DNA from 2 places in the Paenibacillus sp. SRL342 genome. Region 1 is predicted to be linked to the other one. Evidence: riboswitches for the same ligand, from Rfam matches in the RefSeq annotation. Region 1 holds a riboswitch; the other holds the start of a gene.
What was found. Region 1 has a riboswitch for glycine ahead of sdaAB (L-serine ammonia-lyase, iron-sulfur-dependent subunit beta). Riboswitches for the same ligand answer to the same signal wherever they lie in the genome.
Positions count from the first base shown of each region.

Region 2: another riboswitch for glycine. It lies ahead of gcvT (glycine cleavage system aminomethyltransferase GcvT); the one in region 1 lies ahead of sdaAB (L-serine ammonia-lyase, iron-sulfur-dependent subunit beta).

Region 1 is NZ_OZ481790.1:528,668-543,733, reverse strand. Features, by position in the region: gene AC4E8D_RS02600 (PAS domain-containing hybrid sensor histidine kinase/response regulator) at 1-1,729, opposite strand, end outside; gene AC4E8D_RS02595 (ABC transporter permease) at 2,359-3,093, opposite strand; gene AC4E8D_RS02590 (ABC transporter permease) at 3,095-3,811, opposite strand; gene AC4E8D_RS02585 (ABC transporter ATP-binding protein) at 3,808-4,722, opposite strand; gene AC4E8D_RS02580 (HAMP domain-containing sensor histidine kinase) at 4,808-6,319, opposite strand; gene AC4E8D_RS02575 (response regulator transcription factor) at 6,364-7,047, opposite strand; gene AC4E8D_RS02570 (alpha-glycosidase) at 7,273-9,033, shown strand; gene sdaAA (L-serine ammonia-lyase, iron-sulfur-dependent, subunit alpha) at 9,215-10,192, opposite strand; gene sdaAB (L-serine ammonia-lyase, iron-sulfur-dependent subunit beta) at 10,182-10,871, opposite strand; glycine riboswitch at 11,011-11,146, opposite strand; glycine riboswitch at 11,151-11,275, opposite strand; gene AC4E8D_RS02555 (beta strand repeat-containing protein) at 11,410-13,743, opposite strand; gene AC4E8D_RS02550 (LolA family protein) at 13,922-15,016, opposite strand; gene AC4E8D_RS02545 (sensor histidine kinase) at 15,018-15,066, opposite strand, start outside.
Region 2 is NZ_OZ481790.1:5,475,696-5,490,761, reverse strand. Features, by position in the region: gene AC4E8D_RS24180 (NfeD family membrane protein) at 1-213, shown strand, start outside; gene floT (flotillin lipid rafts scaffold protein FloT) at 277-1,830, shown strand; gene glcT (glucose PTS transporter transcription antiterminator GlcT) at 1,996-2,850, shown strand; gene ptsG (glucose-specific PTS transporter subunit IIBC) at 3,137-5,188, shown strand; gene AC4E8D_RS24160 (HPr family phosphocarrier protein) at 5,266-5,541, shown strand; gene ptsP (phosphoenolpyruvate--protein phosphotransferase) at 5,534-7,246, shown strand; gene gcvPB (aminomethyl-transferring glycine dehydrogenase subunit GcvPB) at 7,483-8,922, opposite strand; gene gcvPA (aminomethyl-transferring glycine dehydrogenase subunit GcvPA) at 9,057-10,412, opposite strand; gene gcvT (glycine cleavage system aminomethyltransferase GcvT) at 10,409-11,545, opposite strand; glycine riboswitch at 11,762-11,862, opposite strand; glycine riboswitch at 11,866-11,988, opposite strand; gene gcvH (glycine cleavage system protein GcvH) at 12,333-12,725, shown strand; gene AC4E8D_RS24130 (PTS mannitol transporter subunit IIBC) at 13,145-14,599, shown strand; gene AC4E8D_RS24125 (BglG family transcription antiterminator) at 14,638-15,066, shown strand, end outside.

The DNA of each region.
Region 1 (15,066 bases):
GAATATCATTAAGGATGTTCAGCAGAGCATCACCGCTGTCTCGAATAATCTCGGCATATTCACGCTGTTCTTCCGATAAATCGGTACCGATCAACAATTCTGTCATCCCCACGATCCCGTTCATCGGTGTACGGATCTCATGGCTAACCATCGACAGAAATTCTGACTTGGCCTGAGCTGCCAGCTCAGCTGTTTCTTTAGCACGTACAATTTCACGTTCGCCAGTCACATCATTGAACACAACCACCGCGCCCTGAATCTGTCCCTGTTCAATAATTGGCGTCACCTGATATTGCACCAGAAAGCTGCTGCCATCTTTACGCCAGAATACATCTTCTTTGATTGAACGTCTCTGTCCATCCAACACAGTCATGTGAATCGGGCACTCTTCTTTTGGGAAATGACTTCCGTCTGCACGGGTGTGATGGATAATAGGATGTGAGTTTTTGCCAATGAATTCTTTCGCCTCATAACCGAACATCGAAGCTGCTGCAGGATTCATAAACATGGTGATGCCATCCGCATCCAAACCATATATTCCTTCCGTAACCGTGTTGAGAATCAACTCATGTTGCTTGCTAAGCTCCTGAATCCGTTCCGTATATTCCTTGCGCTCGGTAATATCGGACACGATCCCATAGACACCTACCATTTCCTTATCCACAATAATGGGCACATTCGTAACAGATACTTCGATCTTCCGACCACTTGAATTGACGATTCGGGTCTCATAATATTGCGGATCGCCTTGCTTAACCTTGTCAAAGTTCGTTTGACCGTGTTGAACTTCACATTTATCCAGATTGGACAAAAACGATTTGCCAATAAGCTTATTGCGCGGAACATCCAGCATTTGGACCAGCTTGCTGTTCACCGCACTATATTTGCCATCCAGATTCAATGAATACACCGCCGCCGGATTATGTTCGAACAGCGATCTGTATCGCTGACGGCTTTCCCGAAGACGTCTGTCTGCATCCTTATGCTGAGTAATATCCCTGCTGATGCTGACAATCTGGACACTCTTGCCACGCTCTCCAGCCACAGGTTTCGCCAATGTCTCCATCCAGATATAATGTCCCTTCTTGTGCAACACACGCATCTTGCAGCCATTGCCGATCTTGGAGAGATCCATAGGGTCCGGATAATCTCCCGGATAACAATAATCCTTGAAGGACTTTCCTATGACTTCCTCCGGCTTATAACCCAGTAAGGTGTACACGGAAGGGGAGACGTATAACAACTCGCCATCCTTAGCACAAGTTGTAATCAGATCTTGTGCGTGGTCAGCCAGCACCTGATATTTCTCCTGTGCCTCCTTAAGCTCACGTTGCACTTTTAGGATATCGGTAACATCTTTGGCAATGCCGTATATGCCGACAACTTCATCACTCTCTGTGATAGGCACATACGTTATCTCTGCCTGTTTCAGGGAACCATCTTTATGATAAAAAGTAATGGGATTACTGACTGAACGTCCAGCCAGTACCTCTTTAATATATTCTTTGCGTGAATTTTCACTGTCCGGAGGACAGATCTCACTCTGATTCATACGAATCAAGTCATCCAGTGTATACCCTGATATCCGCTCTACCGAGGGATTAGCATCAATATAGTTTCCACGGATATCCATTACATAAATGGCATCCGGATGGTTAAAAAACAGTGATTGGTAAGAACTTCCCTCAGAAATAATGCGCTTCAGGGTTTCCGTTTTATTAACATCCAAGGCTTACCCCTCTTTTCTCAGCCGATATCTACATCTAACAACAGGAATCTTTTTAGTTCCTTAGAAATAGGCCTACCCTCGAATAACCATGTAAGCCAACCTAGAAACAGTTTTTTTTATTTTACCAGATTCTCGTCTCATTTTGCTTACAATCTATGATTCAATTCACATGATGTGTGAGGTAATACTTGGAATTTTGATATTACTCAGGAGGTGTCTTCAAAGGCAGACAATTTATAAGGATCAAGTAAGCCTCTAACAAGCTTGAAGTTCAATTTCAAGTCAGCTGTGACTAAACGATTTTCTAAAGAACTCAGGACATCTTATTTGGCGTCCATGCGCCCTTTGTAAATTTTAAAGAACATCAGACACGTTAATCCCCATAATCTCCTGTCATAAACGCTGCAATCAGTTGTTTCATTGGATATAACATGTCTCAGGTTCCTTAGATTTCTGAGATCACTTCAAATCCTTGATTAAGACTCCTCAGATTCGTTAGCGAGTTGACCATTCATGATGGGTGGGTCAGACATTAGAAAAAATCCTCCTGAAGCCTACATACAATGGAGTTTGCATGTTTTGCTTTAAGAGGATTTTGATCTACGATAACCAAGTGTGTAACGAATTATTCAGATTTCTTTTTTCGCAAAATACATCATGCCGATTCCAATAAAAATAACAGCACTGCCTCCAACAACCGCCAGCATCGTCATCAGTGGCACGTTGTAGGCTCCGAAACCTCCGCCGTCCACGGGTGTCATCAGAATCATCGGTTGTGCCCATGGATAATACGGCCCATATGTCGCCGAGTTTACAATGAGAATATTCGGTATGGTCAGTGCAAAATTCAGTGCGAGCGGTGCGGCAAAGCTGCTCCACACCAATGAAACGAACATCTGCAGGGCAGCCAAGGGTACACAGGCCAGCAACCCAAGCAGTAGTTTGCCTACCAAGAATCCCCAAGGTACTGGCATCGTAATGCCGTGAATCATGCCTGCCAGCAGAATGGACATCAGCAACAATACTTGCGTACCCGCCAGAAGCATGAGTACAATCGTCAGTTTACCTGCATATACACCTGAACGTGTGAGCGGCAAAACTAGCATCTGCTTCCACCCTCCACCTGCATGTTCGAAACGGCAGACAAAGGACGTAAACACGCCAGTGAGCATCGGTAACAATAACAATCCGTGCAGGAAAACCATCGTAGTCATCAATACCTGCCAATTTCCCGATGGAGTGGACAACAGTCCGATGAGCAGCGCAATGAGTGGACTCAGCAGAATCAGGAGCCATATGGGCGATTTGCTCATTTTCAATCGTTCAGCGGACAAGATTCGGAAGTACGTTGTCGCAAAGCTCATATCAGGCCACATCCTTCCGGCTAAAATGCACCATACCCAGCAACAGGATTAATAACCCCAGACCTGCCCCCATGCCTGCATACAGGTATGGATTAGGCCCATTCCAGGCCATCTGTGCCCATGCGAGCGGAAAGCTCGGTGAGATACTGAGTGAGAACATACCCGTTATCGCGAGAACGATGCCCAGGGTGACGGGAAGCGCCTGATTCTTGTTAACCATCGTGAGCCACAACTCCAGTGACAACACCGGAAGTGCACCAGCTAAAGGCAATAGCCCCAGCTTGATCGCATGTGTCCAAGGTATTTCGCTGGCATGGAATCCGAGGATCAGACCCAGACCCACAATTCCTGCGGTTAGCAGCAGGCAGGAGATCACCAGCAGCACACAAGCAAGCAGGAACTTGGCTAAATACACGGCTGGTCTGGGAATGGGCATCGCGAGCAACTGTTTCCACGATCCCTGTTCATGCTCAACATTAGCGATCATGGAGCTGAGAATGGTTGCTCCCAGCATCAGAGACAAGGGCACAAAGACAACCACATTGCCCAATAATCCGCCCCACAGGTTATCTGCATACTGCTCTTTCAGATAGTCCAGCCGTAAGCCAAAATTAAGCGCCTGCATCGCTGTCAATCCAAGAGGGGCCAGAAAAACAAGAAACCAGATCCCTTTCCCCCGAATCTTGAGCCAGTCTGACGATAATGCACGCCCGGTCATATGGAAGCCCCCTCGCCAATGACCCGCATGAACAGATCTTCCAGCGACTGACGTTGTTCCTCTACACGATACACATCATGATCCTGCTCAATTAATCGGCGCACAAGCAGTGCCACTGAACTGTTATCCATATAAGGGAACGTTAACGCAGAACCTTGCTGCTGACCAAATTGTCCCTGTTCTCTCGCCAGCTTCATAGCCTCTTCCGGCTCGGAAACCGTTAACCGGATAGAGCTGCCCGTCTGACTATGCAGACTTGCGATAGTATCCTGGAGCACCATCTTCCCTTCACGGATTATACCAACACGACTTGCCATCTGTTCGACTTCACTCAGCAAGTGGCTGGAAACCAGAACGGTAATGCCATGTTCCAGAGGCATGCGTTTGATCAGTTCCCGAATCTCCTGAATACCGGCAGGATCAAGTCCATTCGTTGGTTCGTCCAGAATCAGCAGCTCCGGTTCACCCAGCAAAGCGCTGGCAATACCCAGACGTTGCTTCATCCCAAGGGAATACCCCTTCACTGAACGTTTGGCATCCTTGGTCAGATCTACAATGGACAGCACTTCAGCAATTCTTGATTTGGGTACATTGATGATGCGGCGCAAAGTTTCCAGATTCTCTACTGCGTTCAGATGTCCGTAATAGGATGGGTATTCGACCAAGGAACCCACACGGCGCAAAATATCCATGCGATCCTTGCGGATGTCCTTGTCGAAGACACGGATCACGCCTTTGGTTGGTTTAATCAAGCCGAGAAGCATGCGAATCGTTGTTGTTTTGCCGGCACCGTTGGGACCGAGGAAGCCGTAGATATCTCCCTTTTTAATATGCAGATCAAGTTCACGGACCGCTGCACGGTCCCGGTATGTTTTCCATAAATTCGCTGTTTGAATAATATTTTCACTCACTGTATGATCACCTCGGAACTATCGTAACCTTCCAAGGTTAAAGCCAAAGTAGTCTCTAGTTTAAGTTTAGTTTAAAAAAGCTATTTCAGCGGTTTGTTGTTTCCCTGTTTCCCTTACCACTGTAGATATATGTCTGGACACCCGTATCGGAACTGTCTACCCGCTTGCGCAGACCCATCTCACGAATCAACAGGTCTACAATGGATAAACCTAGACCTGTGCCTTTGGTGTCGGAATTCGGTTGCATTCCCGGACCCCGATCCTGAATAACGATGGCCGTCTCACCCTGAATCTCCTGAGTTGATATACCAATATATTTCCCGCTGGCGGCATGACGGATCACGTTTTGGAACAAATTATCAAGAATACGGCGCATGCCCTGTTCATCCATTTGCCAGATCAGCGGTTCCTCTGGCAGGTCAATATCAATCTCAAATTGTTCTTTCTCCCAGACCGGGTACCAGGCAGCCGCCGTTTCCCTGACGATCCGCAGTATATCTTTCTCTTCCAGCTTCAGTGTATATTTCCCACTTGTGAGCAAATTGTAGGATAACATGTTGTCAATGAGCCCGCCGAGGTCCTCCATCTTTGCTTCCATGCGATGTAGTGAACGGTCCCCTTGCTCGCTCAGCTCTTCCTTGTGCAAAGCATGCATATGTCCACGAATCACCGTTAACGGGGTACGCAGATCGTGGGAAAGCCCCGCAATGAGACGTTTGCGCAATTGTTCTTCCTCGCGTTCACGGTGGCGGCTGTCGGATAGTTGATGAACCATCTGATTGAAGGATTCCTCCAGTTGACCGATCTCGTCTGACCGTCGGATATCTACCGGAAGCGGGAGGCCTTCCTTGCCTGTGGTCATCATGGCCGTCTGCAAACGAATAAGTCGTTTGCGAATCCGTGCGAAGAAGAGAATCGACATAATGATGAAGATCAGAAAGATGAGGGTCATTACGATACCAAGATACAAAAGTTCCATCGGCCAGTTACTCTGATTCATTTGCAGAAGTGACCGCGGCACTTCAATGATGATGAATCCCTGTCCTTTGTCCTGCTCATCTCCGCCAATATATGCAACTACGGTCAGTGGATCGCGAAAGGAAGCTTCTTTCATGAATTGCACTGTATTGTTTACATTCCATAAGGATGGAATATGAGTCTCTGCCGTTTGCCCGGAATCCAGTGACCATCTCAATGTCGTGTCTGTCCTGCCATCCGGCGACGTGGATTTCAGAAGTGTTACATCTTCACCCCCAAGAATAAAGAGGGTTTCACCGCTCACATTCACACGATACATGGAAGATTTGGGATACGAGCCATGTAATTGCTCCAACCGGGCCTTGATCTCTTCATCCGAAGCACCATCCAGGTTCCTCGCTTCACGTGACCAGAGGTTACTGATCCGGGTAACATCACCGTAAGGTGCAGCTCGGTTCTTATTTGTGTCCGTGTTATTCACTACAACAATATATATAACGGATATGATCGGAAGCACAACGGGCACAAATAATACAGCCGCCAAGATCAGGAGGATGTATCTGGACATCAAGGACCGCCCAAAGCGAAGCTTGCGCCCCCCGGATTGCTTTTGATCCATGCTTCGTTCTCCCTTCATGATCTTCCGTTTGCTGAACCAGCGGATCATGGCTTCTTCACACGATATCCCACACCGCGGACCGTCTGAATAACTACAGGATTGGCCGGATCAAGCTCCAACTTTTCGCGTAGATGTCGAATATGTACCATTAAAGTTTTGTCCCCATCCAGATAGGGCTCATTCCAGACGGCTTCATAGATCTGCTCTTTCGTTCGAATCATGCCCATATGTCGTAGCAGGTAGGCGAAGATGTGGAACTGTTTTCCCGATAAAATAATCTCATTTCCCGTCTCCTCATTCACGATCAGGTTGTCCTTCTCATAGATGGAGAGATGATCCAGCTTCAGGGCTGTATCCGATGAGACCGCAGTTCCCGCCTTCCGCAGTTGTACTTCAATACGGGCAGCCAGTTCATCGGGGTGAAATGGTTTGGTCACATAGTCATCGGCAAAATCAAGACCGTGCAACTTGTCGTCAATGGACGTTCTGGCCGAGAGCATGACAATCGGCACCGCAGGATGCTCTTTTTTCAGTCGCTGACCCACCGTAAATCCATCCAGCCCGGGCAGCATGACATCCAGAATAATGAGTGAGCAACCGATAGCAGCCTCCGCTGCACCTTCACCACTGCCGAGCCATACCACCTCATAACCGCGCTCCTCCAGATCGGCTCTGACCCAAGTCGCAATTTCCGTATCATCTTCAATATATAACAGTTTGGTTTTCATCCGAATATTCGTTTCCTTTCTGCCCTCATTGGGTTAATGATACTGAGCATCATCATGATAAAAGTTGTCTATAACATATGGATTCATGTCTTGTTGAAACAATGTTGAAGTCCTTTACGTTACCACACATTCTAATTATAGCGTATTCATTAACGTGGGGAATGTCATATTAATCAAGTCTACCAAGTACATACTATATCCACACCTGACGGGAGGAAATTCATTATGCTGCTGGAAGCCATCTATCATCAACCGAAACGAAACTGGGCCTATGCCTATGACCAAGATACAATCCATCTGCGTTTGCGTGCCAAAAAGAATGATCTGACCGAGGTACATGCCCTGACCGGGGATAAATATGCGTGGGATGCAACCAAAGCGCTGGTTCCCTTAACAAAGTTCACCTCTGACTCCATGTTCGATTATTACGAGGGTGAGGTGAAACCTCCCTACCACCGACTGAAATACTCTTTTCTGCTCAGAAACGGAGACGAACAGATCTGGATGACCGAGACGGGCTTCCAGGAAGAAGAACCGGACGATCCGGGTCGTATGTTCCAGTTCCCTTATATTCATGCCGGAGCTGTATTCACAACCCCTGCGTGGGTTAAGGATGCGGTGTTCTATCAGATTTTTCCCGAACGATTCGCCAACGGCAACCCGGATATTAGTCCGGAAAAGGTAGAGCCGTGGGGCGGTGAGCCAACACCTTTCAATTTCTTCGGCGGTGACCTTCAGGGCGTGATCGACCATCTGGATTACATCAGCGATCTTGGCATTAATGCGATCTACTTCACACCCATCTTCGAAGCCACCACCAATCACAAATACGATACCGAGGACTATCTGCGGGTAGACCGGCACTTTGGTGACGCAGACACCGTGAAAAGACTGGTCGAGCTGTGCCATGCACGTGGAATTCGCGTACTTCTGGATGCTGTGTTCAACCATTCCGGGAAGACATTTGCGCCGTTTGTGGATGTGCAGAAGAACGGAGAGCAATCCAAATACAAGGACTGGTTCCATGTACACGAATACCCGCTGGACGTGAAGGATGGCATTCCAACGTATGAGACCTTCGGATTCGAAGCGCATATGCCAAAGCTCAATACGGAGAATGCCGAGGTGAAGGCCTATCTGCTGGAGGTTGCCGAGTATTGGATCAAGGAAGTGGGTGCGGACGGATGGCGGCTGGATGTGGCAGACGAAGTGGACGATGCATTCTGGCGTGATTTCCGCCGTGTAGTCAAAGCGGCTAATCCGGATGCCTACATTCTGGGCGAAGTATGGAACGAGTCTTCTTCCTGGCTGCAAGGTGACCAGTTCGATGCATCCATGAACTATCCGTTTACCGATGCCGTGAATGCTTTCTTTGTGAAAAATACAATGCACGCCGAACAATTCGCAAACTCCATCGGGCGACAGTTATCCCGTTATCCGCTCCAGACCAGCGAAGTGGCGTTTAACTTGCTCGACAGCCATGATACCCCGCGGCTGCTCACGCTGTGTGAAGGCGACCAGCGCAAGATGAAGCTGGCTGCGTTATTCCAGTTCAGTTACATGGGTGCGCCATGCATCTATTACGGAGACGAGATTGGCATGGACGGTGAACATGATCCGGGCTGCCGTAAATGCATGGAATGGGATGAAGCGAAGCAGGACCGAGAGTTGTTCGACTTTTATCAGAAACTGATCTCCTTGCGTCATGCTCATCCTGCCCTGCGTGCAGAAGGCACCGTTCGTTTTCTGCAGGCTCGTCCCGATGGCAGCCAACTGGTATTGGAGCGGCAAAGTAAGGAGGAACGAATTCTGGTTCTGTTCAATCGATCAGAAGAGACGGCTATTGTCGAGCTGGAGGCCGGTGACGAGGAATGGACCGAGTTATTCGGCGGAAACCATCGTACCGCCAAGGAAGATGGCGTACTCTCCATTGAACTGCCCGCGTATGGATATGCCGTATTAAGTACGGCTGTGAGCCAGGACTAGAGTTATAATACACATACGTCTGAGCCACATCTAAGTAGCCTATCTTCGCTTCATCTGCAGCATAAAACAAGCGTCCTGCATAACCCGGATTCGGGTTCGCGGACGCTTGTTTTTGTATTTTTGTATTCGCCGTTATACATAATAATGTCACTGATTTATATATAGGTGGTCCCGGTTCAGCTTAAACCTGAGTATCCTTGTCCACTTGAGCATTGTCCGCCCCACTTGTAGTTGTGTCAGAATCTGCTGGCTTCGACTCCGGCTCAGGCTCTGCACGCTTTGCCTTTGGTTTAGCCAGCTTTTGCATCATTTTGCGGCCGGTTGGCGTCTGGGCCAACCCGCCCTGGGCTGTCTCCCGATGGCGGCTCGGCATCGCACTGCCTACTTCCAGCATAACGTCGATGACTTCATCTGATGGAATAGCACTACGCACTCCGGCCAGGGCCATGTCAGCCGCAGCCAGCGCCGTGACTGCACCCAGTCCATTACGGACGATGCACGGGATTTCAACAAGGCCTGCGACCGGATCGCAGATAAGGCCCAGTGTATTTTTTAACGCCAAACCAACGGCATGAACGACCTGTTCCGGTGTACCTCCACGCAGTTCAACCATGGCACCCGCAGCCATGCCGATAGCGGAACCCACTTCCGCCTGGCAGCCACCTTGGGCCCCGGAGATAAATGAATTGTTGGCAATAACATAACCAATTGCTCCCGCACAGAACAACCCGTTCACCAAATGTTCATCCGTCCAGCCAAATCGCTCCTGTGAACTGATAAACACACCCGGGATAATACCACAGGAACCGGCTGTTGGTGTTGCCACAATCCGGCCCATGGAGGCATTCACTTCAGATACACACAGGGCATACGCCATGGCAAGTGCGGAAGCATCTCCTGAACAAGTCTCACCCTTGCGAATGTACTCGGCCATTTTTTTACCGTCTCCACCCGTTAACCCACTGCGTGATGTAGTATCTTCCGTTAACCCTTTGCGTACCGCTTCCTTCATCACCTGATAATATTCAGACATCTGCTTCACAACATCCGCTTCCGGTGTATTGGTCTCCTGAACCTGCTCCTCGATCATCAGCTGAGCGATGGTTTTGGATTCTGCTGTACAGATCGTATTCAGTTCGTGCAAATGTTTAAACCGCATCCGAATCAACTCCTCTCTTCAAATCGATAACACGAATGTCCAGCACATGGTCGAGCTCCTTTAGACGCTTGAGCATATCAGGATTAGGCACACCATCCATTTCCATCGCGGTGAGTGCTTCGCCATCACGGGCTTTCCGGTCCACCTGCATATACCCGATGTTAACCCCGGATGAACTGATCGTGGACGTCACTGACGCGAGTACGCCCGCTTTATCCGCATGCCGCAGAACCAGTGTTGGGAACTCACCACTAATCTGAACACGAAAATCATTCATCGAATGCACTGATACACTGCCACCACCAATGGATGCACCGATTAAGGAGCAGGCACGTTCTCCATGCCACAACTCAATTTTGACCGTATTTGGATGAGGAGCAGGCAGGCCACTTGTATAAAACTCAACCTCCATGCCCGCTTCCTCTGCGTATCGCTCCGCATCCGGGATACGCGGATCGTCTGTGACATAGTCCAGCAGACCGCCGATCAGTGCCAGGTCTGTTCCGTGCCCCTGATACGTATCAGCGAATGAACCGTATAACGTCAACCGGGCACGATCTGGCGTACATCCCAGCCACTGACGAGCAATTCTTCCTAACCTTGCTGCACCAGCTGTATGTGAACTTGAAGGCCCCGTCATCGACGGACCAATAATTGAGAAAACATCTTTAAATCGCACCTTGTAACCCTCCATTATTAATCATGATTCAATTTTGTAAAATGTATTCGTCATTTCGATCCAGGAGTTCCATCCACAATGACCCTTATTTAGGGTATGATGACATCAAAAAAGGACAGAAGAAGGCCTTAGGCCCTCTCTCTGTCCTCGATACCTGAGAGTTTCACGATCAGTAGTGTCTCACGACAAGGTGCACTGCCTGCAATTACAGACAAAGTCACCGGGCAGACTGATCATATACCCCTTGGGTGGCGCAGTTCGCGCACTCTCCAGAGTTGCGTCCAACGATGGTACATTTACCTGAGAGATTAACGACTGCATCGGGTGCGCAGCAGCTTGCTCCTTCGGTGCCTGGACACTAGCCATTGTGCTCAGCTAACCCAGATCTCTCCCGCTCGTTATCATCCGCTGTATTATTTTAATTCGATTCGAATGGGTATATATCTAAATTTTTGATCAAGTATACCCATAGAGTAATGCACAATATCATATATGTCAACAAAAGTGACGTGTAATTATCATAAGTTCGATGTCTATTTTAGCTGAAGCGAATAGCATTAATATTTCTCACTTCCGCTGAGGCACTAGTGACGCTTGTAGTGGTTGTAAATTGGATGCTTATCGTGTATGCGTTAGTCGTTGTAGCCGGGGCAGTATCCACGTAAGTGTTGGAGGAAAGAAACCTTAATGTGCCGGAAGCATTCCCTGTTCTGGAGATCTGCAATTGATTAATCAACACTCCGTTTCGCCTCAGATTAATGTTATACGCAACGTTCCAGTTCGAACCTACAACTACAGCCACTTGCGTACTATTATCTATTTTCACCCGTTGGCCTGCTACTACAGGTACATTAAGTGTCTGAATCGTCGTTTCAGCTACTAATGAAAGACCCAACGCCGCGGTCTGGCTATCAGCAAACAAGGAAGAGTCTGCCGGAGCCGAAGCTGCAGTTGATCCCGTAGCACCCGTTGCTCCTGTCGCACCAGTTACCCCAGTAGCTCCAGTCGTTCCCGTAGCACCTGTGGCACCTGTAGCACCAGTAGCTCCGGTCGCTCCTGTTACTCCCGTTGCGCCTGTAACACCAGTCACTCCTGTTGTTCCTGTCAATCCGGTTGCACCTGTAACACCAGTGACCCCTGTCGTTCCCGTCAGTCCTGTCGCTCCTGTAACACCAGTGACCCCTGTCGTTCCCGTCAGTCCTGTCGCTCCTGTAACACCAGTGACCCCTGTCGTTCCCGTCAGTCCTGTCGCTCCCGTAGCGCCTGTGACGCCTGTCGCACCTGTATCTCCAGTAATTCCGGTGGCTCCGGTCGCTCCCGTGACACCTGTCGCGCCTGTATCTCCAGTAATTCCGGTGGCTCCTGTCACGCCTGTTGCACCCGTATCACCCGTGGCTCCGGTCGCTCCCGTGACACCTGTTGCACCCGTTTCGCCAGTGATTCCAGTTGCTCCCGTTACACCTGTCGCACCCGTATCTCCAGTGGCTCCGGTCGTTCCCGTCACGCCTGTCGCACCCGTATCTCCAGTAACTCCCGTAGCGCCTGTGACACCTGTCGCACCCGTTTCACCAGTAATTCCGGTTGCTCCCGTTACACCTGTCGCACCTGTATCTCCAGTGATTCCAGTTGCTCCCGTTACACCTGTCGCACCCGTTTCACCAGTAATTCCGGTCGCGCCTGTGACGCCTGTTGCACCCGTTTCACCAGTAATTCCGGTCGCTCCCGTGACACCTGTCGCACCTGTATCACCAGTAACTCCCGCGACACCTGTCGCACCTGTATCACCAGTGACTCCGGTGGCTCCCGTTACTCCTGTCGCACCTGTATCTCCAGTCGTTCCCGTAACCCCTGTTGCACCTGTAGCACCAGTATCTCCAGTTGCTCCCGTCACGCCTGTCGCACCCGTATCTCCAGTAACTCCGGTCGCGCCTGTGACGCCTGTTGCACCCGTTTCACCAGTGATTCCGGTCGTTCCCGTCACGCCTGTCGCGCCTGTATCTCCAGTGATTCCAGTTGCTCCCGTGACACCTGTCGCGCCTGTATCTCCAGTAATTCCGGTCGCTCCCGTCACGCCTGTCGCACCCGTATCTCCAGTAACTCCGGTCGCACCCGTTACGCTTGTCGCACCTGTAGCCCCAGTCGTTCCTGTTATTCCCGTACTACCGGTGACACCTGTGGCTCCAGTAGACCCTGTCTCCCCTGTGCTCCCGGTGACTCCAGTCGTTCCTGTTATTCCTGTACTCCCAGTAACACCCGTCACTCCGGTAAGCCCTGTCTCTCCTGTGGTCCCCGTACTTCCAGTAGCGCCCGTGACTCCTGTCACTCCGGTAGATCCTGTCTCTCCCGTGGTCCCAGTGACACCGGTCTCTCCCGTCGATCCCGTAGTTCCTCCAGGAGGACCAGTAACTCCTGTCAGTCCTGTAACACCTGTAACCCCTGTAGGACCAGTTGTTCCCGCAACCCCTGCTGTCCCTGTAGCTCCAGTCGCACCCGTTACCCCGACTAGACCGGGGTTCGCTCCTAACAATTCCTCAGACACCAAACGATGTGCCGTTACCAGTTGACCGTTCTCGTTTTTCCCCCATACGGAAATCTGAACTTCATCCTCCGTATCATCACCTGTGATAAATATAAACTCAAATGCATCCAAATCTGCATAAAAGTCTTTTGTTATAACCTGGTTAGGCAAAACATTAAACAATTCCTCAACGTATAGTGTGCGAACACCATTCAAATAATAGCCTTGAACCAGAACGGTAGAGAAACTAGTGAGACTCCAATTGTCTAATTTCACTGTAATTCTCTGTGTAGGACGCTCACCGCTTCCCACCACTATATTATTTTCAATTGGCCCTGTTGATAAAACAGCCATCCAGCGATGCCCCCTTCTCCTGCCTCCATCACCAAATCAAGATTGTCTTCTATAAATATGCATATTGAACTGTAAACGTGAAGTTGCCCTCTTGCCAGATATCCACCACATCAAAAGGAGAATATACAAAAAAAGCTGCCGCTTCGTTTCTGCGGCAACCTTATTATTATTCTTTAGCTCATCTAGACGGTTTGGGAAGGGTCAGTTCTTCCGCCCAAGCTTGCAGCTTTGCCTTTGTCCATCCTTCGTTTTCACCCATGATAGAGTACCGCAAGCCATTCTCACTCCATGATATGTTCCGAATGCTCTTCATATATGAACCCTCGGTGTTACGAACCTTAATCTTGGCTTCATCCGGCATTAGTGTATCGTCCACATTTTCTTCTGGCATCTTGAATACCGTCAGGCTGACTTCTACCTTGTCGTTACTTACATAATACAAGGTTACTTCATCTCTGCTCAGCTCACCGTGCAATGTAGACATTTCGATCCGTGATAGTTCGAATTCTCCACTCATGTCCTGTAGGAACGGCTGTTCCAACGCTTCTTCCGCTTCCTCTAGGCTCACTTCGGAATTCTGCATCATATCGTTCAAGTCCTTCACATCGACCTCCTTAGGGATGTCAATTACGAAAGTATCCTTTGTGAATTCAGGGTCATACTGAATCGGATCATAGACCATTTCTGATTTTCCATCCCCATACGCGCTGTTTACTTTGACAATCATCCACGTTTTGGGATCTACCCAATACTCTGAAGATATGGAGAATGCGCCTTCTTCTTTTGGTGTCAATTCAATATGAATGACGTCCTGTCCATGAAGTTTCTCCTGTCCCATCATATTCACATCATGCGTAGTACGTAACCGCTCTAGTTGATCGAGCAATATTTGCTTCTGGGTTTGATTAGGTTGTTGTGACACGGATGATGCATCCATGGAATATGCTGCCCCTGTTTCTTTTTCATATATGATAATCTTCTTTCCATCATTAACTGCGTAACTGACATTGCCATTCTCTGATGTTTCCGTGCGCTTTCGTCCGGTTTCACCATCTACCCATTCCTTAATTTGCATCGTGTTAGTCAGCTTGTCATCCGCCCATATCTTCATCACACCTTCTGCATAATACGAGGCGGGTTCTGTTTCTGCTGAGACAACCTTCTCAATCATCTCATCTCCTGACATAGCCAGCATATCCCTCTCCGCGCAACCTCCAAGCAGGGCGCCTGCCAACACAGCAGTACCCAGCATCATCCATCCTTTTTTCATCATCTTATCCACCCTCTCTGCGTTTACATTCTCCATGTTCAGGCAATCGGCAT
Region 2 (15,066 bases), 2.3 Mb from region 1:
TTATCTGGGAAAATTGGGGAAATCACCATTCCGGTGCCGGAAAAAGGTTTTGGCGAAGTGATGATCCGCTTTGCATCCGGTAGTACGATTCAAACGGCATCCAGTTTTGAACACCTCCCCATTGCGGCGGGAGCACGTGTTGTTGTGGTGGATGTTGTAGATGGCGTACTGCGTGTGTCGGAATGGGATGAAAATGTACTTAAAGATTTATAAAGTATTCTAATCACCTAATTAGTTTAAGCACTCATCATGAATGAATAAGGGGAGAGATGTGGAATGGATTTAAATTTGAACTGGGATGTTTTGTTGATTCCTATAGTTGTAGTCGGAGTCATTCTAATTTTGGGTCTGGCTTTCTGGGCGAGGTACAAAACGGTTGGACCGGATGAAGCGATGATCGTTACGGGGTCATTCCTGGGTAGCAAAAATATCTCCGATGATGATTCTGGCCGAAAAATCAAAATTGTTCGTGGTGGCGGTGCATTTATCCTGCCGGTATTCCAGCAGTCCGAGTTTATCTCCTTGTTGTCCCACAAGCTGGATGTCTCCACACCTGAAGTGTACACGGAGCAAGGGGTTCCGGTTATTGCTGACGGTGTAGCTATTATCAAGGTTGGAGGCGCTGTAGAAGACGTTGCTACGGCAGCTGAGCAATTCATCGGTAAACCTGTAGAAGCGCTGAGAAGCGAAGCACAGGAGGTACTGGAGGGGCATTTGCGGGCCATCCTCGGTACTATGACGGTGGAAGAAGTATATCGGAACCGGGATCGTTTTGCCCAAGAGGTTCAAGGCGTAGCAGCTAGAGATTTGAAGAAAATGGGACTGCAAATTGTTTCATTTACCATCAAGGATGTTCGTGACAAACAGGGTTACCTGGATGCTCTCGGTAAACCGAGAATTGCCGCAGTGAAGCGTGATGCCGAGATTGCTGAAGCAGAAGCAATGCGTGATGCACGTATTCAGAAGGCTAATGCGGAGGAACAGGGGCAAAAAGCAGAGTTGCTGCGGGATACCAATATCGCCGAGGCAGCCAAAGAGAAAGAACTGAAAGTAGCCACGTTTAAGCGGGATCAGGATACAGCCAAAGCAGAAGCCGATCAGGCTTACCATATCCATGAAGCTCGCGCCAGACAGACTGTGGTGGAGGAAGAAATGAAGGTTGAACTTGTTCGTAAAGAACGTGAGATCGATCTTCAGGAAAAAGAAATCGTCGTACGTGAGAAGCAATATGATGCTGAAGTGAAGAAAAAGGCAGAAGCGGATCGTTATGCGGTGGAACAGGCAGCCGAAGCGGATAAAGCCAAGAGAATGCGTGAAGCCGATGCGGTACAGTACTCCATCGAAACACATGCCAAAGCAACAGCTGAACAGAAGCGACTTGAAGGTCAGGCCATGGCGGATGCGGAACTTGCCAAAGGTACAGCAGATGCAGAAGTTATTCGTTTGCGTGGTCTTGCTGAAGCAGAAGCGAAGGAAAAACTGGCCGAAGCATTCCAAAAGTTTGGCGAAGCGGCTGTACTCGATATCATTGTCAAAATGCTGCCTGAACTGGCTGGCAAAATTGCAGAGCCAATTGCATCCATTGATAAATTGACGGTGGTAGATACAGGTAAAGGTGAAGGTGCAGCACGAGTGAGTAACTATGTTACTGAACTTATGGCGACCGCTCCAGAGATGCTCAAAAGTGTATCCGGCATCGATGTAGAGCAGCTGATTAAAGGCCTTACGAAGTCTAAAACACCTGCGCCAGTTGCCATTCAACAGAGCGAGGCTGTTACAACTCCTTCTATAATCGACAAGATTGTGGAAAGAGCTGGAGTTGACGAGTAAGAAGCACTTCGAATCTTGCATGGTTGCTCTATTGACCTTAAGGCGAATTTTTGTTACTTTTTAAGCGAGACGTCCGGCGCGGTTTGCCCGCTCCGGGTGTCTTTTCGTTCGTAACAGGGTGTGACTTAATCACACCTAAGATGGTGTGAAAAAGAGGTGCAAACAATGAGCAGCTTGCATGTAGATAAAGCGCTAAATAATAATGTAATCATTGCACAGCATCCAGAACACGGGGAAGTCGTTGTTATTGGTAAAGGCATTGGCTTTAACCGAAAACCGAGTGATCACATTCCATTGATGGCTGTGGAGAAAATGTTTATTTTGAAAAACCAGCAGGAGCAAGAGCAGTACAAACAGCTTCTTCCACAGGTGGATGAAGCACTGATCGAGATTATTAACGAAGTTATTACGTATATTGCAGAGCGTACGGACGTTCCTCTGAATGAACATATCCATATTGCATTAACCGATCACATTTCTTTCGCGTTAAAACGCAAGGAGCAGGGCATTATCATACAAAATCCATTTTTATATGAAACCCGCGAGATTTATCCTGAAGAATATCGAATGGGAGAATACGCTGTTCGTCTGATCAAAGAGAAAATGGGTGTAGATTTGGGGATGGACGAGATTGGTTTTGTTGCCCTCCATATCTATAGCGCAATGACCAATCAAAATATATCCCAGGTACGTGAACATTCACAATTGATCACTGATTTGGTGAACCTGGTGTCCGATCAACTCGATTATTCGTTTGAAACGGAATCACTTGATTACTCTCGTTTGCTGACTCATCTTCGTTTTGCCCTTGAGCGTGTTCGCCGTGGAGACAAAGTGGAAGAGCTTCATAAGTTGGATTCCCTGCTTAAGTTGGAGTATCCCGAAATGTACTCGCTTGCATGGAAACTGACCAAAGTAATGGAGAAAAGACTGAAACTGCCGGTTTATCCTGCGGAGGTAGGTTATCTGACCATTCATCTGCAAAGACTGAATCAGCGGAAGGAAGAAGAGAATAAGTGAGGTCATTCCAGTGATGGAATGTGGAATTTATTTTTTTGGTGTAAAGGCTTGCAATAGATTAGAACTGGTGCTACAATGGTTTCCGTAATCAAGCAACTGAATAAACATAAGCGACGTGTTACTGACTCGATCAGGCATGAGTTAATTAAAGTGTGATTGTTCTTTCCTTGTACAGGGTATGCTATACCCCAAGGTTGGCACAGTTTACTTTGTTAATTCATGCCTTTTTTGTGTTCCCTTGCTTGCATCACAACATATAAATTAGACGAAAGGGAGAAACGACGCGATGTTCAAAAAGCTTTTTGGTGTATTGCAAAGAGTAGGTAAAGCTCTCATGCTGCCTGTAGCCATTCTACCTGCGGCAGGTTTGCTGCTCGGAATTGGTAACATGCTGGTTAATCCAGATTTCTTGCAATATGTAACGGCGCTCGACACCCCTTGGGTGAACTCGATCGCAACAATTATGATGAACGCAGGTCAGATCGTATTTGATAATCTGGCATTGCTGTTCGCCGTCGGCGTAGCTGTCGGATTGGCTGGTGGCGAAGGCGTTGCAGGTCTTGCAGCGATCATCGGTTACCTGGTCATGAATGTTACATTAGGATCTGCAGTAGGTGTTACTCCTGCAATGATCGGTGAAGTACCGGGTTATGCCAGCATCTTGGGTATCCCAACATTAAGTACAGGCGTGTTCGGAGGTATTATCATAGGTATTGCCGCCGCGCTGTGTTACAATCGATTTTTCAAAATCGAACTGCCGTCTTACCTCGGTTTCTTTGCAGGTAAACGATTTGTACCGATTATCACATCGGTAGTATCCCTTGTAATCGGGTTGCTTCTTGTGATTATCTGGCCTCCGATTCAAAATGGACTGAATGCTGTATCTCACTTCATGGTAGATACAAGTCCGACCTTGTCGGCATTCATCTTCGGAGTTGTGGAACGGTCATTAATTCCGTTTGGTCTTCACCACATTTTCTACTCCCCATTCTGGTTTGAGTTCGGTGAGTATGTGAATAAAGCCGGAGATGTTATTCGTGGGGATCAGAAGATTTTCTTCAGCCAGTTACGTGATGGCGTTGCTCTCACAGCAGGAACATTCCAAGTTGGTAAATTCCCGTTCATGATGTTTGGTTTGCCAGCAGCGGCACTTGCGATGTACCATGAAGCAAGACCGGAGCACAAAAAGTATGTTGCAGGTATCATGGGTTCAGCTGCACTGACCTCGTTCCTGACAGGTATCACAGAACCACTTGAATTCTCGTTCCTGTTTGTAGCACCAATCCTGTTTGCAGTACACTGTATCTTTGCAGGTTTGTCTTTCATGACCATGCAAATTCTGGGTGTAAAGATCGGTATGACCTTCTCCGGTGGGTTCATTGACTTCCTGATCTTCGGGATTATTCCGAACCGTACACCTTGGTGGGACGTTATTATTGTCGGATTGATTCTTGCGGTGATCTATTACTTCGGTTTCCGGTTTATCATTCGCAAATTTAATCTCAAGACACCTGGACGAGAGGATGCAACGCCTGAAACCGAATCTGGCGGAGGCTCTGGTTCAACGGATGATCTGCCCCATAACATTCTCGAAGCTTTTGGTGGCAAAGAGAATATCAAACATCTGGACGCTTGTATTACTCGTTTGCGGATTGAAGTTAATGAGAAATCCAATGTGAAAAAAGATCGTTTGAAACAATTGGGTGCATCTGGTGTACTTGAAGTGGGTAATAATGTTCAAGCCATCTTCGGAACACGTTCTGACACGATCAAATCTCAAATGCAGGATATTATTGCAGGAAGAACACCAGCACCAACGCCAGCAGCTGCCAAACCAACTCCTGAAGAGGAGAAGGCACAAGGTGAGCAAGGCGAGCGCATCGTTGCTGAGGATATCGTCATGCCAGTCAATGGTGAATTGCTGGACATTACAAATGTACCTGATCCGGTCTTTGCTGAGAAAATGACAGGTGATGGATTCGCAATTTTGCCACATGATGGTACGATAACTTCTCCTGTGTATGGTAAAGTGTTTAATGTATTTCCAAGCAAACATGCCGTGGGCATCATGTCCGATGGAGGCAAGGAAGTGCTTGTTCATATAGGTGTTAATACGGTGAAGCTGAAAGGTCAAGGCTTTAACGTACTGGTACAGGAAGGTGATCTGGTATCGGCAGGTCAGCCGATTATGGAAGTGGATCTGGAGTATGTCAAAGCAAACGCTCCTTCGATCATTTCACCAGTTATTTTCACCAACCTGCCAGAGGGCTCCACAGTAACTCTGAAGAAGAGCGGAGTGCTGAAAGTTGGCGAACAGCCAATCATTGAGATAAAATAAGAAGTGTTACGACAATGGCAAGCAAGTGTAAATATATGCAATGCCTAAACCAAACTACTGAAAGTGAGATGATTGTAATGCAACAAACATTCAGAATTACAGACGAAGATGGTATCCACGCACGTCCGGCGACAGCCCTGGTAAATACAGCAAACAAATTCAAAGGTGCAGAATCCTTTGCAGAAGCTAACGGTAAAAAAGTAACTTTGAAATCCATTCTGGGTGTTCTTTCTCTCGGATTGGAACAAGGCGACACCATCAACATCATCGTTGAAGGCGAAGGCGAAGCTGAAGCTCTTCAAGCTTTGACTGACGTTATGGTTAACGAAGGGTTGGGCGAAATTAATGCTTAATGTCTCCGGGATCGCGGCTTCGGCGGGTATTGCTATCGCCAAGGCGTTTATCTTGGAGCATCCTGACTACTCTGTAGAAAAACGCCAAATTAACGACGTTGACGCAGAGATCGCGAAACTCGACTCAGCTCTGGGTAAATCCCAGGCTGAGCTTGAGGCGATCAAAGAGCGCACTTTACAAGAGCTTGGCGAGAAAAAAGCAGAGATTTTTGCTTCGCATTTGCTCATTTTGAATGACCCGGAACTGATTGATCCGGTTAAAGCTAGAATTGCGGATGACATGATCAATGCAGAATTTGCTTTGAACGAAACGGCATCGCAATTTATCTCCATGTTTGAGAACATGAAGAGTGCTTACCTGCAGGAACGTGCTGCAGATATGCGTGACGTTACCAAACGTGTGCTAAATCACTTGCTTGGTATCGACTTCATGAGTCCGGCTGAGATCAACGAAGAAGTGATCGTGCTTGCGGAGGATCTAACACCTTCCGACACGGCTCAACTGAACCGTCAATTTGTTAAAGGTTTTGCAACCAACATTGGTGGTCGTACTTCTCACTCGGCGATTATGGCTCGCTCTCTTGAGATTCCAGCTGTTGTTGGAACCAAGGACATCTTGGCTCAAGCGAAACAAGGCGATATGATCATTGTTGACGGTCTGGATGGTCACGTACTGGTTAACCCTACTGATGAAGTTATTGCTGAATACCGTGCCAAACAGGAACAGTATGATGCACAACGTGCAGAGTGGAGAAAACTTCGTGATGAGCCAACGGTAACGGTGGACAACGTTCATGTTGAACTTGCAGCCAACATCGGTACACCAAATGATGTAACGGGTGTTCTGGAGAACGGTGGCGAGGCTGTAGGCCTGTACCGTACCGAGTTCTTGTACATGGGCAGAGACAAGCTCCCTTCCGAAGACATTCAGTATAATGCTTACAAAGCGGTACTGGAAAAAATGGAAGGTAAACCTGTTGTTGTTCGTACACTCGACATCGGTGGAGACAAAGAGCTTCCATACCTGGATCTGCCAAAAGAAATGAATCCATTCCTCGGCTTCCGCGCAGTTCGTCTGTGTCTGGACCGTCTGGATATCTTCCGTACACAATTGCGTGCATTGCTGCGTGCAAGCGTACATGGAAACCTGCGTGTCATGTTCCCGATGATCGCAACACTCGGTGAATTCCGTGAAGCAAAAGCTGTCTTGCTCGAAGAGAAAGACAAGCTGGTTGCTGAAGGTATTACTGTTTCTGACAGCATTCAACTCGGAATCATGGTCGAAATTCCTTCGACTGCAGTTCTGGCGGATCAATTTGCCAAAGAAGTGGATTTCTTCAGTATCGGAACAAACGATCTGATTCAATATACAATGGCTGCTGACCGTATGAACGAACGAGTGGCTTATCTGTACCAACCTTACAACCCAGCCATTTTGCGTTTGGTTAAAATGGTTATCGATGCAGCGCATCGTGAAGGCAAATGGGTTGGCATGTGTGGTGAGATGGCAGGAGACGAAACAGCAATTCCATTGTTGCTTGGTCTTGGATTGGATGAGTTCAGCATGAGCGCAACCTCCATTCTGCCAGCTCGTAGTCAGATCACCAAGTTGTCCCGTGCGGATATGCAGGAATTGGCTGCTAAAGCTCTGGATATGCAAACGGCTGAACAAGTTGTTGAATTGGTTCAAAGCATTCAAGCGTAATTTTGCCGGGGTTTCCTCCGGATTTGAGGTTTTTTCTTTTTCCGATAATGAGCTGCATTGATGCAGCGATATTGCCGGTATCCGCGATTCATTGTGGATACCGGCTTTTTTTGTTGCGTAGATGTATAGGAAATAAAGGGGAGTACGAGGGAAAAGTCCTGTAATGTTTAACCAAAAAATGCTCTCACTGGTGTAGTTAACATCAGCAAGAGCATGGACAAGAAACTCACTTAGTTTTAACTGCAAGCGCAGTTCAGTACAGGTTTGCGAGCGGCGGTGGTTTCATCCAGACGGGTGACCGGTGTTCCGTAAGGTGCGTTCAGGACTAATTCTGGTGTCTCTTCCGCTTCTTTGGCAATCCGTATCATCGTATCAATGAACCCATCCAGCGTTTCTTTACTTTCGGTTTCTGTCGGCTCGATCATGATGCATTCTTCGACGTTGAGCGGGAAGTACACGGTTGGTGGATGATATCCAAAATCAAGCAGTCGTTTGGCAACGTCAAGTGTGCGTACACCATATTGCTTCAACCCCCGTCCAGACATGACAAATTCATGTTTACATACGCCCGGATACGGAATCTCGTAGTAAGGGGCGAGACGGGCCATCATATAGTTGGCATTCAGTACCGCGCATTCAGAGACACGGCGTAAGCCTTCCGGTCCATAGGTGCGAATGTAAGCATAGGCACGTACCAATATACCGAAGTTACCGTAGTAGGCTTTCACCCGGCCAATGGATTGATCGCCTTCACGATCGAATGCATACATACCGTCATCATTTTTGATCACCATCGGCTTAGGCAGGAACGGAACCAGACGGCTCTTCACGCCGACGGGTCCGGCGCCAGGTCCACCACCGCCATGAGGCGTACTCATCGTTTTGTGCAAGTTCAGATGCACCACGTCAAAGCCCATATCACCCGGACGGGTAATGCCCATAATGGCATTGGAGTTCGCGCCATCGTAGTATAGCAAACCACCAGCCTGGTGTACGATGGATGCAATCTCCTGAATGTCTTTCTCGAACAAACCAAGTGTATTCGGATTTGTCAGCATCAATGCCGCCGTATCCGAACCGACGGCTGCACGGAGTGCATCCAGATCAACTAGTCCGTCTGCCCGGGATGGAATCGTCACAGTTTCAAATCCTGCAACGGTAGCACTTGCCGGGTTGGTCCCGTGAGATGAATCGGGCACGATGACTTTGGTACGTTGTTCGCCACGACCTTCGTGGTAGGCACGAATCATCATAAGTCCAGTCCATTCTCCATGGGCACCAGCGGCTGGTTGCAGAGTCACAGCGTCCATACCTGTCAGACCTGCAAGGTCGTTTTGCAACGTATATAACAGTTCAAGAGCACCTTGAATGCTGGATTCATGCTGGTACGGATGGATTTTGGCGAAACCGTTATAACGTGCAACATCCTCATTAATCTTTGGATTGTATTTCATCGTACAAGAGCCCAGTGGGTAGAATCCGTTATCTACACCGAAGTTGCGACGGGATAGCGCAGTATAATGTCGAATAACATCTATCTCGAACACTTCCGGCAGTGCCGCTGCTTCCGAACGGAGCATTTCCCGGGGAATCAACGTATTGGCGGCCTGACGAGGAACGTCACATTCTGGCAAGGAATAAGCGACACGCCCCGGGCTGCTGAGTTCAAAAATCAATGATTGTTCCGGAGCAGGAGATAAGGTCTGTGCACTAAATGTTGTATCCGTCTCAGGTTGAACCGAAGTGGAGACAGAGGTACCTGTTTCCGATTGTCCCTGTACCGATGTTGTCGTTGTCGTCGTTTCCTGAGTCACAGCGATCCCTCCAATGCTCGTGCGAATTCGTCAATCTCTTCCTTACTGCGTCGTTCGGTAACAGCAATCAGCATATGTCCGGCAAGCTCTGGATAATCACGTCCAAGTTCGTAACCACCAATGAAGCCCGCATCCAGCAGTTTCAATTGAAGAGCATCCACGTCTGTTCCCTCAGGAAGCTGAATAACAAACTCATTAAATGTTGGTGCATTAAAAGTAAGGCTAACTCCAGGAATCACAGTTAATGTATTCAGGGTGTAATGACTCTTTTGCAGGTTCAGATCCGCTACATCGATCATTCCTTGTTTCCCCATGATGGACATATAGACAGATGCGCTGAGTGCCAGCAAAGCCTGGTTGGAACAGATGTTGGATGTCGCCTTTTCGCGGCGGATATGCTGTTCACGTGCTTGCAGTGTGAGTACAAAACCACGTTTGCCGTTGCGATCCGTGGTCTGGCCTACAATTCGGCCAGGAATTCGGCGCATATGAGGCTGGGACACGGCGAAATATCCGCATGTCGGACCGCCGAGTGAAGCGGCGATGCCGAGGGGCTGCGCATCACCTACAACGATGTCGGCACCCAGCTTGCCTGGGGCTTCCAGCAGACCCAGCGATAGCGGGTTGGCACTTACAACGAGCAGGCCCTTGTGCGCATGCACCAGATCGGCAGCCTGCTTTACATTTTCCACGGCACCAAAGAAGTTTGGACTCTGGATCATGACAGCAGCGGTATCGTCGGATATGGCTGCTTGCAGGGCATCCCAATCAGTGACGCCATCCTTATAACCAATCTCGACAATCTCCAGACGGAGTCCGTGCGCATATGCCTGCAATACCTGACGGGCTTCCGGATGAACGGTACGGGATACGATGAGCTGTTTGCGACGAGTTGCTGCTGCGGCGAGATTACCGGCTTCCGCAAAAGCTGTTGCGCCGTCATACATGCTGGCATTGGCTACAGCCATACCGGTTAATTCACAGATGTAGGATTGAAATTCGAAAATGGCCTGTAGTTCACCTTGGCTGATCTCAGGCTGATAAGGTGTGTAGGCAGTGTAAAACTCGGAACGGGAAATGACATGATTGATGACGGAAGGAACATAATGATCATATATGCCAGCGCCGAGGAAGCTGGCGTGTGTTTCGAAATTGGCGTTGGCGCCGGCTTGTTTGGACATGTGACGTGTCAGCGCATATTCATCAAGTTTGGAGGATACGGGCAGCTCGCCCTGATAACGAATCTCCTGCGGAATGTCCTGAAACAGATCCTCCAGCGTACCCACACCAATGGTTGCGAGCATGGCGTTCTGATCTTGCTCAGTCATGGGAATGTAACGGTGCTTGCTCATGCTTGATCAGCTCCTTGAGTAGGTGTCTTCGACGTACGTGTCCGTTTATGAAAAGGGGTCTTCACGACCTCGGCTTTTAATTTCTTGCCGCGAATCTCAATCTCAAGCGGGGTTCCCAGCGCAGCGTATTTGCTGTCGATGAGGGCAAGCCCCAGATTACGCTTCAATGTAGGTGATTGCGTGCCTGTTGTCACTTCACCGATCTGTACGCCTTCGGCGTAAATCGGATAGTGGGGGCGGGGAATACCGCGCTCCAACACTTCGATGCCGACCAGTTTGCGGGCGGGCCCGTCAGTTTTTTGCTGTAACAAGGCTTCGTGTCCGATAAAAGGTCCGGCATTCAGCTTCACAAACATACCTACGCCAGCTTCGAGTGGAGAGATAGTTGCCGACAATTCCTGTCCATACAGAGGGAGCTTTGCTTCAAAGCGCAGTGTATCCCGAGCACCGAGGCCTGTGGGTACAAGTCCGTGACCTTCACCGGCTTGCATTAACCCATTCCAGACCACAGCGGCCTGATCTGCAGGAACATATAGCTCAAAGCCATCTTCACCGGTATAACCGGTACGGGACAACAGTAATTTTACTCCACATACTTCAGCATCCTGCACAAAACGAAACGGTTCAATCGAGCTTACATCCGTATCTGTAACTTTTCCGATAATGTCTACAGCCAGTGGACCTTGCAAGGCGAGTAGCGCCGTCTGCTCCGAATCGTTGGTCATGCTTACGCCGGGAATCAAGTGCTCTTGCAGCCACGCCCAATCCTTGTCGATGTTGGAGGCGTTAACCACAAGCATATAATGCTGATCTTCCAGCTTATACACGAGCAGATCATCCACCACACCGCCATCTGGATAACACATCAGGGTGTACTGGGCTTGATCGGGAACCAGCGTGGTCACATCATTGGTCATCATTTGTTGCAAAAACGCTTCAGCCTGCTCACCCTGTACCGTGAATTCGCCCATATGGGATACATCGAACAGTCCCGCGCGCTCGCGTACCGCTTCATGTTCTTTCTGGATTCCGCTAAATTGTACCGGAAGCTCCCAGCCTCCAAAATCAATGCACCGTACGCCTTCGTATTGCTGATACAGTGGGAAGAGTGGTGTTCTAAGCAAATCGGACATCAAATCACCTCGTCATGGGCCGTGAGCCGGCCGGATATACAATCGTGGATCAATGAACCAGGGTATTTTTAAATTTCCAGCTAGATAATTTCATCACATAAGTATGGTAAGGCAGCTATGGCAGCGCCGTTCTACATCCTGTTTTTCGTTTTTTGGGAAAAAGGAAAAGGACAGGCCAAAGAATCGGCATGCCAAGTAGCACGCTGTATTCTAAGGCTCTGTCCCTTGTACCTGAGAGTTACCCCGCTGCGTTGTGCAGCAGGTTTCCCCTTGGGTGATCATAACGCCCGCACAGGGCGAATAGATGCTCTCCAGAGTTGCGTCCCGTAAAAGTCCTTTTGCCTGAGAGATTCACCTCCGCTTATCGGTGGTTTACTCCTTCGGCGTTACCTCATGTACATCCCGAATCGGGTGTCACGGGTAATCTCTCCCTTTACATTCATCCGCGGGTATTACATAGTCCAATAAACATATTTACTCTTTTCATTAAAACGTGAATCCACTACCGATGTCAAGAACGATATCATAGATAACAATTTAAAACCGAATATTTAATCTGTTTTCTATGTTATTGTTCGTGTATTTATAAAGAGTGCGCTTACTATTCTAATATTCACCAGTATATGAAGAAAGAGTGTAATCCGGTTACAGGATTTAGAGGTGTTCAGTAAATAAATTGTGAGGTATATTGACATTTGATTCATAAATATCATACGCTATGTTCTGGGAAAAAGGTTAAGGTCAAAGAACGCATGCACTCATTTAATGAAAAGCGAGGCGGATATCGATGAGCGAATTGAAAAGTGATTTCCTGTACAGTGAAGAGCATGAATGGGTGCAAACCGTAGGGGAGGATACTGTACGTATTGGCATTACCGAGTTCGCACAGCATCAGCTGGGTGACATTGTGTTTGTGGAACTGCCTGACCTTGAAACCAATGTAAAAGCAGAAGATAGCATTGGAACGATCGAATCGGTCAAAACGGTTTCGGACTTGTTCTCTCCCGTCACAGGTTCAATTATTGCAGTTAATGATTCGTTGCAGGATTCCCCTGAACTTGTGAACAGCTCTCCTTACGAGGAAGGCTGGATGATTGAGATTCGTGTTGAGGGAGATCTGACAGCAGCATTGTCTACATTGATGAATGCAGACGCGTATCGGAAACATACGGAAGAATAGTTTTAACGAACTTGTACTTATTAACATATATTTTATAACCAAATGATATGAGCTTCATATTGTTTCGACCTGTGTGAGCCTGATGCTTGCACGGGTTTTTTGTGCTTTCCAAGAATGGTTTTGAATGTGGATTGAAGCAGATTGTGGATGTAAATCACCTGATTGGACCAAGCTATAGGTTAGAAAATGATTCTGGAAATGATAAAAGTCATAGGCGGAAAAAGCCTTGTGTATCAAGGGGTTGAGTCATTATGCATCGATTAAAACGATTACATAACCTAATGTTGTCATCATTGTTCATGACGAAAGTACGCTTTCATTTCATTGAACAGGAGAGCATTCTCGCTTAGGATTACAACAGGGGAGAAATGATACCCCTTTCATAAATCATAATCACTTGATCCAAGGAGGATAATACAATGAGTAATTTGGACCAATCGTCCAATTCCAAAGGTGGGCTACGGGTAGGGGTTCAGCGCTTCGGCCGATTCCTGAGTGGTATGGTCATGCCGAATATGGGCGCATTTATCGCCTGGGGATTAATTACGGCTCTGTTCATTCCAACAGGCTGGTTCCCTAACGAGACGCTTGCCCAGCTAGTCGATCCGATGATCAAATATTTGCTGCCACTGTTAATTGGTTACACCGGGGGTACGATGGTGCATGGTCAGCGCGGTGGTGTCGTGGGTGCCATTATGACCATCGGGGTCATCGTGGGTAGTGATATTCCAATGTTCCTCGGTGCCATGATTGCCGGACCACTGGCAGCATGGATCATTAAAAAGTTTGATAAATCCATTGAAGGTAAAGTTAGAGCCGGATTTGAAATGCTGGTTAACAACTTCTCAGCCGGTATTATTGGCGGGATCTTGGGGATTTTTGCGCTACTGGGCATCGGGCCTGCTGTAGAAGCGATTAGCAAAGTATTGTCTGCCGGGGTACAAGGCTTAATGAATCTGGGCTTGTTACCGCTGGTCAATCTAATCATTGAACCAGGTAAAGTATTGTTCCTGAACAATGCAATCAACCACGGGATTCTGACACCGATTGCAACAGATCAGGCAAGAGAATTAGGGCAATCCGTTTTATACATGCTTGAATCGAACCCGGGTCCGGGACTTGGTATCTTGCTTGCTTACTGTTTCTTCGGACGCGGAATGGCCAAATCTTCTGCACCGGGTGCTGTTATCATTCATTTCTTCGGGGGAATTCATGAGATCTACTTCCCTTACATTTTGATGAGACCGATTCTGATTCTTGCCGCAATTGCGGGTGGCGTCGCAGGTACATTAACATTCATGCTCACTGGAGCAGGACTTGTTTCGGCACCATCACCGGGTAGTATTATCGCGTATTTCCTCTTAACACCAAAAGGTGGATACCTGCCGATGCTCGCAGGGGTGCTTGTAGCAGCAGTTGTATCCTTCCTGGTTGCAGCAGTGTTGCTGAAAACGGGTAAACAAAAAGACGAAGATCTGGAGTCCGCATCCAGTCGGATGAAAGACATGAAGAGTCAAGGAACCGTGCCAAACGCTGGTATTACGGCTAATCAACGTGAAGCAGACAGAGTCGCAGATATGGCTTCTTCTACAGTGAAAACAGATGTGAAGAAAATTGTCTTCTCCTGTGATGCAGGCATGGGGTCGAGTGCCATGGGCGCTTCCATTCTACGTAAGAAGATGAAGGCAGAGGGGATTGACGTTACGGTGACCAATACGGCTATCAGTGATATCCCACCGGATGCAGATGTGGTAATTACACAACAAGTATTGACCGATCGTGCCCGCTCCGTAGCGCCGAACGCAGAACATATATCCATCGACAACTTCCTAAAAAGCCCGGAATACGATGCGCTCGTTGAACGTCTAAAGTAATTGCACGCATTCGTTTTCCCTGAGCCGGAGGCTGAGATATGAGTATTACCAAAAGACAACGTGAAATCGTGGAGTTTCTGCTGGAGCATCCACATGAAGTCACTGCCGGCGAAATCGCCGTTGAAGTAAAGGTCAGTACCCGAACGGTTCACCGGGAGCTGCAAATGATTGAACAATGGCTTGAACCTTTGGGCATGAGGCTGGAAAAAAAATCAGGAACCGGTATCCGAATCGATGCCAGTTCCGATGATCTGGCTGTATTGCGCAAGCAACTAGAGGGTAAAGAATATGTAGAGTTTACGCCAGAAGAGCGTAAGCTCTTCATGCTTTGCATCTTGCTGGATGAACCGGAGCCTGTAAAGTTACTCGCCTTGGCTTCGGATCTGAAAGTGACCGTATCCACCGTAACCACGGATCTGGACGATCTGGAGTCACGGATCCGTCAGGCGGGACTAAAGCTGGTTCGC